2 regions of the Naumannella huperziae genome follow, and region 1 is predicted to be linked to the other one. Evidence: riboswitches for the same ligand, from Rfam matches in the RefSeq annotation. Region 1 holds a riboswitch; the other holds the start of a gene.

Region 1 (5,219 bases):
CATCGAGGCCGTCGATCGCCTCGATCACCTCGCCGAACTCCGAGTAGCACAGATGGGTGTGGATCTGGGTCGCATCGGCCACCCCGGAGGTCGCCAGCCGGAACGCCCCGACCGCCCAGTCGAGGTAGGCCGGCTGCTCGGACCGGCGCAGCGGCAACAGCTCGCGCAGTGCCGGCTCGTCGACCTGGATGATCACCGTGCCGGCGGCCTCCAGGTCCGCGCACTCCTCGCGGATCGCCACCGCGACCTGGTCGGCGACCTCGGCGAGGAGTTGATCATCGCGGACGAACGACCAGGCAAGGATCGTCACCGGGCCCGTCAGCATGCCCTTGACGGGCCGGTCGGTGAGCGACTGGGCGTACCCGATCCACTCCACCGTCATCGGTGCCGGCCGCGACACGTCGCCCCACAGGATCGGCGGTCGCACGCAACGGCTGCCGTAGGACTGCACCCAGCCGTTCGCCGTGATGGCGAAGCCGTCGAGCAGCTCGCCGAAGTACTGCACCATGTCGTTGCGCTCCGGTTCGCCGTGCACCAGCACGTCGAGCCCGAGCCCGGACTGCAGCTCGATCACCTCGGCGATGTGCCCGCGCATCACCCGGGCATAGGCGTCGTGATCGAGCCGCCCGGCGCGGTACTCGGCCCGCGCGCGCCGGATCTGCGGCGTCTGCGGGAAGGACCCGATCGTCGTGGTGGGCAGCGCGGGAAGGTCGAGCCGTTCGGCCTGGACGCGCGCGCGTTCGGCGGCATCGCTGCGTCCGGTGCGGCCCGCGCGGGCGGCGGCGACGCGCTCGCGCACCTCCGGGCGCCGGACCCGCGGATCGGCCGACCGGCGCTCCGCAGCGCGCCGGGCTTCGGCCAACCGGGGCGCGACCGCGTGCGGGCCGTCGGCCAGCGCCCGCGCGAGGGTTCCGACCTCGTCGATCTTCTCGGCGCCGAAGGCGAGCCACTCCCGCACGGCGGGGTCGAGCGCGTCCTCACCGTCGAGGCCGTAGGGCACGTGCAGCAGCGAACAGGAGGTGGAGACGGCGAGCGAGCCGGATCGTGCCGCCAGCTCGTGCAGCGTGGCGATGGCGGCATCCAGGTCCGTGCGCCAGACATTGCGGCCGTCGATCACGCCCGCCGCCACGGTCAACCCGGACAGATCGACACCATCGGGTACGCCGCCCGCGACCAGGTCCAGCCCGACCCCGTCGATGCCGCTCGCGGCAAGCGGCCCGAGCGCGGGACCGGGGTCGCCGAAATAGCTCTGGACCATGATCGCGGGACGGTCGGCAACGGCCGCGAGCCGGCGGTACGCGGCCGTGATCTCGTCGATCCTTCCCGCGCTCAGATCGGTCGCGAGGACCGGTTCGTCGAACTGCACCCAGGACGCGCCGGCGGCGGCCAGCTTGGGCAACAGCTCGGCATGGAGGTCGACCAGCTCTGCCAGGCGCGTCCACGGGTCGGCCGATCCCGGGGCGGGCTTGGCCAGCGACAGGAAGGTCGCCGGACCGATGATCACGGGACGCAGCGACACGCCGGACCGGTCCCCGGCGACGGTGCGCGCGAGTGCCAGATCGTCCAGCACCGCCTCGGGATGCAGCGCGAAATCGGTGTCGTCGGCGATCTCGGGCACCAGGTAGTGGTAGTTGGTGTCGAACCACTTGGTCATCTCCAGCGGCGCCAGCCGGTCAGTGCCCCGGGCGGCGGCGAAGTAGCGATCGCGATCATCATCGATCGCGGCGTACCGTCGCGGCAACGCCCCCAGCAGCGCCGCGGTGTCGAGCATCTGGTCGTAGTAGGAGAACGTGTTCGTGGGCAGCGCATCCACTCCGCCGTCCAGCAACCCGCGCCAGGCGGCGCGGCGCAGATCGCGGGAAACTCCGGCGAGCAGGTCGGCGTCGGCCTTGCCCGCCCAGTAGGCCTCCAGCGCCCGCTTCAGTTCGCGGCGCGGCCCGATCCGGGGCAGCCCGGCGACGGTCGCGCGAAAGGCGCCAATCTTGTGGTTGTCGGTCATCGATGTCTCCGGTCGTCGCTGTCATGCCGCCTCGTCGCGGGCGCACGCCAGCGGCGGCCGGCGCACGTCTCGGCAACGGCCGTTCTGGTCGGCGCACGCCCGGTCCACGAGGCGGTCGGCCGCCGGGTCGCTCGGGACCCGGCACGGCTGGCAGGTCTTCGGACTCACGGGCGTCCCTGCCATGGGCAGGATTCCTACTGGCCGTCGCTTCCCGGGCTCGCACCCAGTGCCGATGACGGCGGTCGTTCCCATTCACCGCTGCGGGACAGTCCCGGATTCCCACCGGGTTCCCTCTCGCGCCCGGACGGCTCGCACCGCCCGCGCACTGTCCCCGGCCGGCGCGCCGCCCGGAGAAACCAGTCGCACCTCGATGACAACACACCGATCGTCCGGGGTGCGGCATGATCACTCCGCGGACACCGAATAATCGATTGCCGCACCGGCTCCGACTGCGTAGCGTGATCGTCAGTCACCAACGGAAGGGAGGAAGACGATGATCAACAATACGACCGCCGGCGTCGCCGCCGTCTTCGCCTGTTCCGGGTCCTTGCGCTGACCTTCCCGTCGCGCCGCCCGGAACGATCACCCGGGCCCACGGGCCCAGCCGCCCGAAACGTCAACGCAGCAAGGACCTCTCATGCGACATCTCGATCCCCTGTCCCCCTATGCGGGCTCATCCCAATCGAGGGTGTAGTTGGGGTCTGAATCCGCCTGTCTCGAGCAGGCTTCTGGCGATGTAGTTGGTGAGGTTGCGGAAGCCCAGGGCGGAGCCGCGGAGGTGTTCGAGTCGGCCGTTCGTGGCTTCGGTGGGGCCGTTGCTGGTGCCGGGTCGGTCGAAGTAGGCCAGGACGTCCTCTGCCCGCTTGGACAGAGTGCGGCCGAGGGTGACGAGCTCGGTGAGCGCGGCGGGGACGCCGGAGGTCAGGCTGGTGATGAGGTTGCTCATGGCCTGTCGGCCTGCGGTGCGGTCGGGGTGTCGGTAGGCGGCGATCATGCGCTGGTAGATGCCCCAGGTGGCTTCGACCTGGACGTGGTCGTCGTCCCCGAAGAGGGCGGTGAGGCGTTGGGTCTGGCGGTCGGTGAGCAGGTCGGCGCCGGTGTGCAGGGTGCGTCGGGATCTGTAGAGCGGGTCGGTGTTGCGGCCGCGGTGGCCGTGCAGTTCTTGCTGGACCCGGCGCCGGCAGCGGTCGAGGGCGTCGCCGGCGAGGCGGACGACGTGGAAGGGATCCATGACGGCGACGGCCTGCGGAAGCTCTTCGGTGGTGGCGGTCTTGAAGCCGGTGAACCCGTCCATGGCGACGACTTCGAGGCCGTCGCGCCAGGCCTTGGGCCGGGCAGCGAGCCATGTCTTGAACACTTCCTTGGAGCGGCCCTCCACCATGGCCAGCAGCCGCGATGGCCCGGTCTTGTCGCGGACCGGGGTGAGGTCGATGACGACGGTGACGAACTTGTCGCCGCGGTGGGTGTGACGCCAGACGTGTTCGTCGACGCCGATCACCTTCACGTCATCGAATCGGGTCGGGTCGTCCAGCAGGAGCCGCTGGCCTTCGGCCAGCACAGCGGCGTTGGCTGTGTCCCAGGAGACGGCGAGAGCCTCGGCGAGGCGAGCAACGGTGAGGTGTTGGCAGACGAGTCCGACCAGCGCCCACCGCAGCGCGGTCCGGGACAGCTTCGCTCGGGGCTCGGCGGCACGGGTGGTGTCTTGCCGCCAGACGTGCCCGCAGCCGGTGCACTTGTAGCGGCGGACCGTGAGCAACAGCGTGGTCGGCCGCCACCCCAGCGGTTCGTGGGCCAGCTCCCTGGTGACGGTGTCCCGCGCCCTCCCCTCGCAGCCGCAGCGCCGGCACCAGCGCGCCGCATCGTCCTCTTCGACGCGGCACAGGAGCACCGCGCGGTCCGGCTCCACCTGCTGGCCCACGACCACGAGACCGAGCTCGTCGAGGCGGCAGAAAGTCGTCACATCAGGGGTCGCGAAGGTAGCGTCAGGCACGTCGAGGTCTTCCTGGATGGGCAGTGTGAGAACTTCCATCCTCGGAAGGCCTCGACCACTATCCGGGCACCGACGCGCCGCGCCCTCCCACCACGGCTGCTGCGTCGCCTACACCCTCATCTGGGAAGAGCCCGGATACCGGCGAGACCCGGAGCCTTCTCCCACGATCACCGTAGCGACCACCACCCGCTCACCGGGAGGCCCTCCAAGTCATACAAGCCGGATTGCGGTGTCGAACTAGTCCGACTGCTGTGGGCTTCTGTGGTGGTGGGCCGCCCTGCCGCTCTCTGCGGCGGGGCGGCCCGTTGGGGTGGTTCAGCGAAAGTCGTTGCGGTGGTCTCCGGCCCACCGTTCGTAGTCGCGTCCGTCGTGGCCGATGAGGTCACGGTATGTGGGCGAGGGTTTCATGAGTTCGGAGTAGTCCTGTTCGGAGTATTCCCCGTCGTCGGGAGCCGCGCCGTCGTAGTCGGTGAATCCGAGGAGTAGGTCTGCGGTCTCCGCGGCCTGGCCGCCCAGCTCGTGGAGGATGACGCGGGCTTGTTCACGTGTGACTTCTTCAAATGCGATCTCTGCGCCGAGTGCGCGGCTGATGGCTGCGATTTGTTCGCGGATCGTGTAGGCGCGGGGCCCCGTGATGGTGTATTCCTGCCCCGCGTGCTTCGGGGGATCGAGGAGGGAGATGGCGGCGATGTCGGCGATGTCTGCTTCGTGGATTGGGGCTCCGACGATGTCGTCGGCGAAGGGGTACCGCACGCGGCGGTCTTTTCGGATCATGGGTCCCCAGATGGGCAGCATGTTGGCCATGAACTCGCCGGGCCGGACCATGGTCCACGCGAGCCCGCTGTCCTTGACTGCTGCTTCGACGGCCGAGTGGTGCCCGTAGTCAAAGCCGAGAGTGACTGCTGCCGCGGAGAGGACGACGATGTGCTGGACGCCGACTTCTCGGGCTTGGCGGACGACTTCGGATGCGGTTTCTGGCACGCAAAACAAGAAGAGTGAGTCGATGTCGGTGAAGGCGTCTGCGAGCGTCTGCGGAGCGGCGAGATCGCCGGTGCGTACGGTTGCGCGGTTGCCGAGGAGGTCGCGTGCGCGGTCGGGGTTTCGTGAGAGGGCGACGACGTCGGTCTGGTCTGCGAGGGCGTGGACGAGGTGCTGTCCGACCAGGCCTGTGGCTCCGGTGATGAGAGTACGCATGATGTTGCTCCTGTGGTTGAGGTTGGTGATCGAGGT
Region 2 (5,219 bases), 690 kb from region 1:
AGCTATCGCGAGGGGCAGTTGTTCGGGTTCACCACCGACCTGACCGAGTACTTCGTCGAGCTCGATCGCGCCTGCGAGGTGATCGCCAGCGAGTATCCGCGGCTGCTCCTGATGGGTCACTCGACGGGCGGGCTGATCGCGTCGCTGTATGCCGCCGAGCGGCGTTCCATGATCGAGAACGGTACGCTCGTCGCGCTCGTGCTGAACTCGCCGTGGCTGGACCTGCAGGGCAGCCAGACGATCCGTACGCTCGGCCCACCGATGGTGCAGTCGCTGAGCACGCTGCGGCCGACCACCCCGCTGCCGCTGCCCGATCCCGGATTCCACCGCCGTGCGACCCACCTTGATCATGACGGCGAGTGGGACTACGACCTGACGCTGAAGGGCGGCGAGATCTCGCTGGTCCGGGCGGGCTGGCTGCAGGCCGTGCTGAACGGTCACCAGCGGGTCGCCCGGGGGCTCGGGATCGGCTGCCCGGTGCTGGTGCTGGCGGCCGGGCGTACCCTCTTCCGGCGGAGCTGGGACGAGGAGATGATGCGGTCCGACATCGTGCTTGACGTCCGCCAGATCGCCTCGCGGGCGGTGCGGCTCGGCCCGCTGGTCACCGTTGCCCGGATCGCCGACGGGATGCACGACCTGTTGCTGTCGGCGGCGCCGGTGCGCGAGCGCACCTTCGCCGAGATCACCCGCTGGTGCGGTGCCTATGCCCCGGCCCAGCCGGCGCCGGAAGTTGCGCGGGACGAGTGGGCCGAAGTCGCCGCGCACTGATCATCCTCGCGGCGCTGATCATGTGGCTGGTCGCGCCCGGGGTGGCCCGCGCCGAGGGCGGATATCCGGGTGCGTGCCGAGAACCCGACGGGGTCAGCGTGGTCGTCGATTTCACCGCGTTGGGCGGCGACGTGATCACCCGGTGCGCCCCGGACGCCGGCGGGCAGTCCGGCCTTGCGGCGCTGCGCGACGCGGGCTTCGAGATCACCGGCGTGCCCGACTGGGGCGATTCCTTCGTCTGCCGGATCGACGGCCGGCCCGGAGTTGATCAACGGCTGACGGTGGGCGGACGGGCGGGTTATCGCGAGACCTGCACGAACACCCCGCCCGAGGCGGCGCACTGGTCGTCGTGGTACGCCGAGGCCGGCGGCGCCTGGCAGTTCTCCCAGCTCGGGGCGGACCGGCGTACCGTGGCTCCCGGCTCGACCGAGGGCTGGTCGTTCGCGCTGAACGCCGCCCCGGCGCCGCCCGGCGCGGATCCCGATCAGGGGTCGGATGCCTCGCCGGCCGAGCCGCGCGAGACGCCGGGATCGCCCATCGCCACGCTGGTCGGGGTGATCGCGCTCGCGGCGGTGGCTTGCGCGGCTGTTGTGATCATGATGCGGCGACGGAGGAGATAGCGGTGGGAGACATCTCGTGCAACGGACGGTCGAGCGGCGCCGTGCTGTCGGAGTGTGGGCGCTACCGGTACCGACTCACTCGCGTGTGGGATGTCGATCGGCCCGACGCGACATTCATCCTGCTCAACCCGTCGACCGCGGACGCGAAGGAGGACGATCCGACGATCCGGCGCTGCATGAGATTCGCCAGGACGTGGGGTCTGGGCGGTCTCGTCGTGGTCAACCTGTACGCGTACCGAGCCACCAAGCCGGCGGACCTGTGGCGGGCCGACGATCCCGTCGGCCCCGAGAACGATGATCACCTTCGCGATGTGCTCGGCGTCGCCGTGCGAGCCGGCAGTCCGGTGGTAGCAGCGTGGGGCGCGCACGGGCGTCCCGGCCGAGTCAGCGAGGTGGTGGCCTTCGCTGGGCGGCTCGACGCGCTGGGACTGACGAAATCGGGCCAGCCGCGGCACCCGTTGTATGTCCGCGCGGATACCCGGCTGACGCGATGGCTGCCGCCCACGCCAGACCAGGGCGGGTGACGCAGCAGGAGCAGGTCGCTGATCGATCTGCGCCGCTGGTCACGACGGTCGGGGTATATGCTGCGCGCGGCGCGAGCCACAACTGAACCCAAGCCCGTCAGGCCCAGGGGAAGCCGGTGAGATTCCGGCGCTGTCCCGCAACCGTAGAGCCGGATCGCCACCTGACGGGTGCCACCTTCGACGATCTGTCGCGGACAGCAGATACGAGGAAAAATGAAGATTCTGTCGACCCTTGGCGCCGTCACGGCCGCCGGGGCACTCACCCTGGGCGCGCTGGTCGCGCCAGCGGCACAGGCCGCACCCGCCGCCCGGCAGGCCGAGGCCACGGCCGCGGCGGACTGGCTCTACGGGCAGCTCGACGACGGGCGGATGGGCTCGTCGTTCGATCCTTCGTTCACCGACTGGGGCCTCACCGTGGACACGCTGTGGGCGCTGATTGCCGCCGGCGCGGACGCCGACCGCGTCACGGAGGTCGCCGACGCCGTCGAGGCGAATGCGTCGGACTACACCAGCTTCGGCATCGAGGGCTATTACGCGTCCGGATCGGTCGGCAAGCTGATCGTCGCCGCCCAGTCGGTCGGTCGCGATCCGGCCGACTTCGGTGGTCTGGACCTGGTCGGGCTGGCCACCGACGCCATCGGACCGGACGGTCAGGTCGCCTCGACGCTGGAGTCCGGTGAGCGTACCGGTGGTGCCGCGAACACCTTCGCCCAGAGCCTGATCGTGATGGGCCTGGCCGAGGAGGACGCCCTGCCCGGCGAGGCCGTCGACTTCCTGATCACCCAGCAGTGCGCGGACGGCTTCTTCGTGATCTTCCCCGATCCCGACGGCCGGGGCTGCGATGCCGCGGGTGGGCAGCCCGACCGCGACGCGACCGCGATGGCGATCATGGCGCTGTACGCCGCCGGCGGTGACGACGCCACGGCATCGGCGGCGCGAGCCGTCGCCTGGCTGATCACCGAGCAGCGCGACGACGGATCCTTCGGCGGCGGGGTCTCCACCGAGGGCGCGAATGCCAACAGCACCGGGCTGGTCGCCGCCGCACTGGCCACCGCAGGCGAGGACGAGGCCGCCGCCGCGGCCGGCGAGTGGGTCGCCGGCCTGCAGCTCGACACCGGCAGCGATGCCGGTGCCATCGCCTACAACGCCGAGTCCTTTGCCGCGGGGGGCGCCGACGGAAACGACCAGTGGCGCCGCGCGAGCGCTCAGGCGATCTTCGCGTTCGTCCCGGTCTCCCTGACCGAGCTCGGACGCGGGCCCGCGCCGACGCCTCAGCCGAGCACTCCCTCGCCGAGCGCCTCGCCGTCCCCGAGCACGTGGCCGTCCCCGACTGCCTCGGCGTCCCCGACCGTATCGGCGTCCCCGACCGTCCCGCCGTCCTCGAGCGCGTCCGCGACGCCGGGCATCGGCGCCCCGCCGACCGTCTCGCCCACGCCGGACGCGACCGCCAGCGCCCCGGCAGCGCCGAACCCGGACACCGCGACCCCGCCGCCCTCGCCCGGCGCCGGACCGCTGGCCGATACCGGCGCTCCGGCCATCATCGGCCTGCTCACCGCGGGCCTGCTCGCCGTCGGTGCCGGCGCCCGCCTGCTGCGGCGACACTGATGCGGGGCACGGGAGGCGGCGCGAGCCGGGTGCTGGCCGCGGCCGCCGTACTGGCGCTGTTGATCACCGGCGCGGCCGCCTGGCTCGCCCCGCAGCGAGCCCGGGCGGCCGGCTATGCCGGCTACTGCAAGGACGCCAAGGGCGTCACGGTGGTGGTCGACTTCCAGGCCCTCGGCGGTCAGACGATCGTCCGCTGCGCGCCGAACTTCGGCTCCGGCACCGGACTGGACGCGCTCCGGCGGGCCGGCCTGGACATCGAGGGCGTGCGCCGCTGGGGCGACCAGTTCATCTGTCGGATCGCCGGGCGCCCCTCGGCCACCGAGCAGCTCGCCGTCACGGGCAACCCGGGCTACCGGGAGCGGTGCATCGACACCCCGCCCGCGAAGGCGTACTGGTCCTACTGGCATGCCACCAACGGCGGGTCGTGGACCTACTCGCAGTGGGGGGTGAAGAACCGACAGGCCATCGTCGGCGGCTTCGAGGGCTGGTCGTTCTCGTTGAACGCAACCGCCGAGACCAACCCGCGGCCGCGAGTGAGCCCGCGGCGGCCGAACAGCGAGAAGCAGGCGCCGCGCACCGAGCCCGCACCGCGGGGCAACGACCCGCGCGCCCAGCAGCCCGAGGTCGCCGAGGGCGAGCGCGGCCGGCGCGAGGATTCCGGCGAGGGTACGCCGAAGGCCCGGCCCGAGCGGCGCACGACCGCGGCACCCAGCCCGAATCGCGGCTCGTCCCCGGGCCGGTCCCCCCGGCCGACCCCGACCGCCGCCCGCACCCCGACCCCGACGTCCGGCCCGACACCCAGCCGGACCCCGACACCCAGCCAGACACCGACACCCACCGGCACGCCCACCCCGTCGCCGGCCGCGGTCGAGACCCGCACCGACCCGGCCCGGGGAAGCGCCGACGGCGCCCGGCCGCTGCCGACCGCCACGGTTGTCGGCGGCGTACCGGTCGGCACCATTGCCGGAATCGGCGCGGTCGCCGGCGTGGGTGCCGTCGGCGGCGGCATCATGTTGTGGCGCAGGTTCGGCCCCTGAGCGGCGGCTATGCTGCCGGATCGGACCTCAAGCGACCGGAAGGCGGCGGAGTGCACACCAGGCCGGGGCCCTCGCCGCGGGCGGCGTGGGTGCGCTACTGGCTGCCGCGATCGCTGAATCCCGCGGCCTGGTGGGCGTACGCCATCGCACTCGCCGCTGCCGCCAGCCTGACGATCAATCCGCTGCTCACGCTGCTGCTGATGGCCGTCGCCGCCGTCGTCGTCGCCGCCCGCCGCGGTGACGGCCCGTGGTCGCGGTCGTTCCGCTTCTACCTGCTGCTCGGCGCGTTCATCGTGATCATGCGGCTGTTCTACCGGGTGATCTTCGGCGGCGGCGACGGCGAGACGATCTTGTTCCGGCTGCCGGAGGTGCCGCTGCCGTACTGGGTCGGCGGGTTCCGGCTGCTCGGTGCCGTCAGTGCGGAATCCCTGCTCTACGGGCTCTACGACGGCCTCCGGCTGGCCTGCATCGTGGTCTGCGTCGGCGCCGCGAACTCGCTCGCCAACCCGAAGCGCCTGCTCGCCCAGGTGCCCGGCGCCCTTTACGAGATCGGCGCGATCCTGGTCGTCTCCGTGACCGTCTTCGCCCAGCTCGCGGACTCGGTGCTGCGGGTACGCCGGGCCCGGGCGCTACGCACCGGGGTCAGCGCGCCCGGCCGTGGCTTC

What was found. A riboswitch is a leader RNA that binds a small molecule or an ion and turns the genes downstream of it on or off. The one in region 1 is predicted to bind cobalamin.
Region 2: it holds a riboswitch for cobalamin, as region 1 does, so the genes downstream of both, ACXDC7_RS04660 (hypothetical protein) here and metE (5-methyltetrahydropteroyltriglutamate--homocysteine S-methyltransferase) in region 1, are expected to answer to the same signal.

Annotation. Positions count from the first base shown of each region.
Region 1 covers NZ_JBSXPH010000001.1:290,508-295,726, forward strand. The annotation lists gene metE (5-methyltetrahydropteroyltriglutamate--homocysteine S-methyltransferase) at 1-1,999, opposite strand, end outside; cobalamin riboswitch at 2,152-2,292, opposite strand; gene ACXDC7_RS01390 (ISL3 family transposase) at 2,673-3,989, opposite strand; gene ACXDC7_RS01395 (SDR family oxidoreductase) at 4,305-5,183, opposite strand.
Region 2 covers NZ_JBSXPH010000001.1:980,065-985,283, forward strand. The annotation lists gene ACXDC7_RS04645 (alpha/beta hydrolase) at 1-768, shown strand, start outside; gene ACXDC7_RS04650 (hypothetical protein) at 744-1,388, shown strand; gene ACXDC7_RS04655 (DUF1643 domain-containing protein) at 1,430-1,912, shown strand; adenosylcobalamin-variant (AdoCbl-variant) riboswitch at 2,007-2,080, shown strand; gene ACXDC7_RS04660 (hypothetical protein) at 2,126-3,517, shown strand; gene ACXDC7_RS04665 (hypothetical protein) at 3,517-4,554, shown strand; gene ACXDC7_RS04670 (CbiQ family ECF transporter T component) at 4,605-5,219, shown strand, end outside.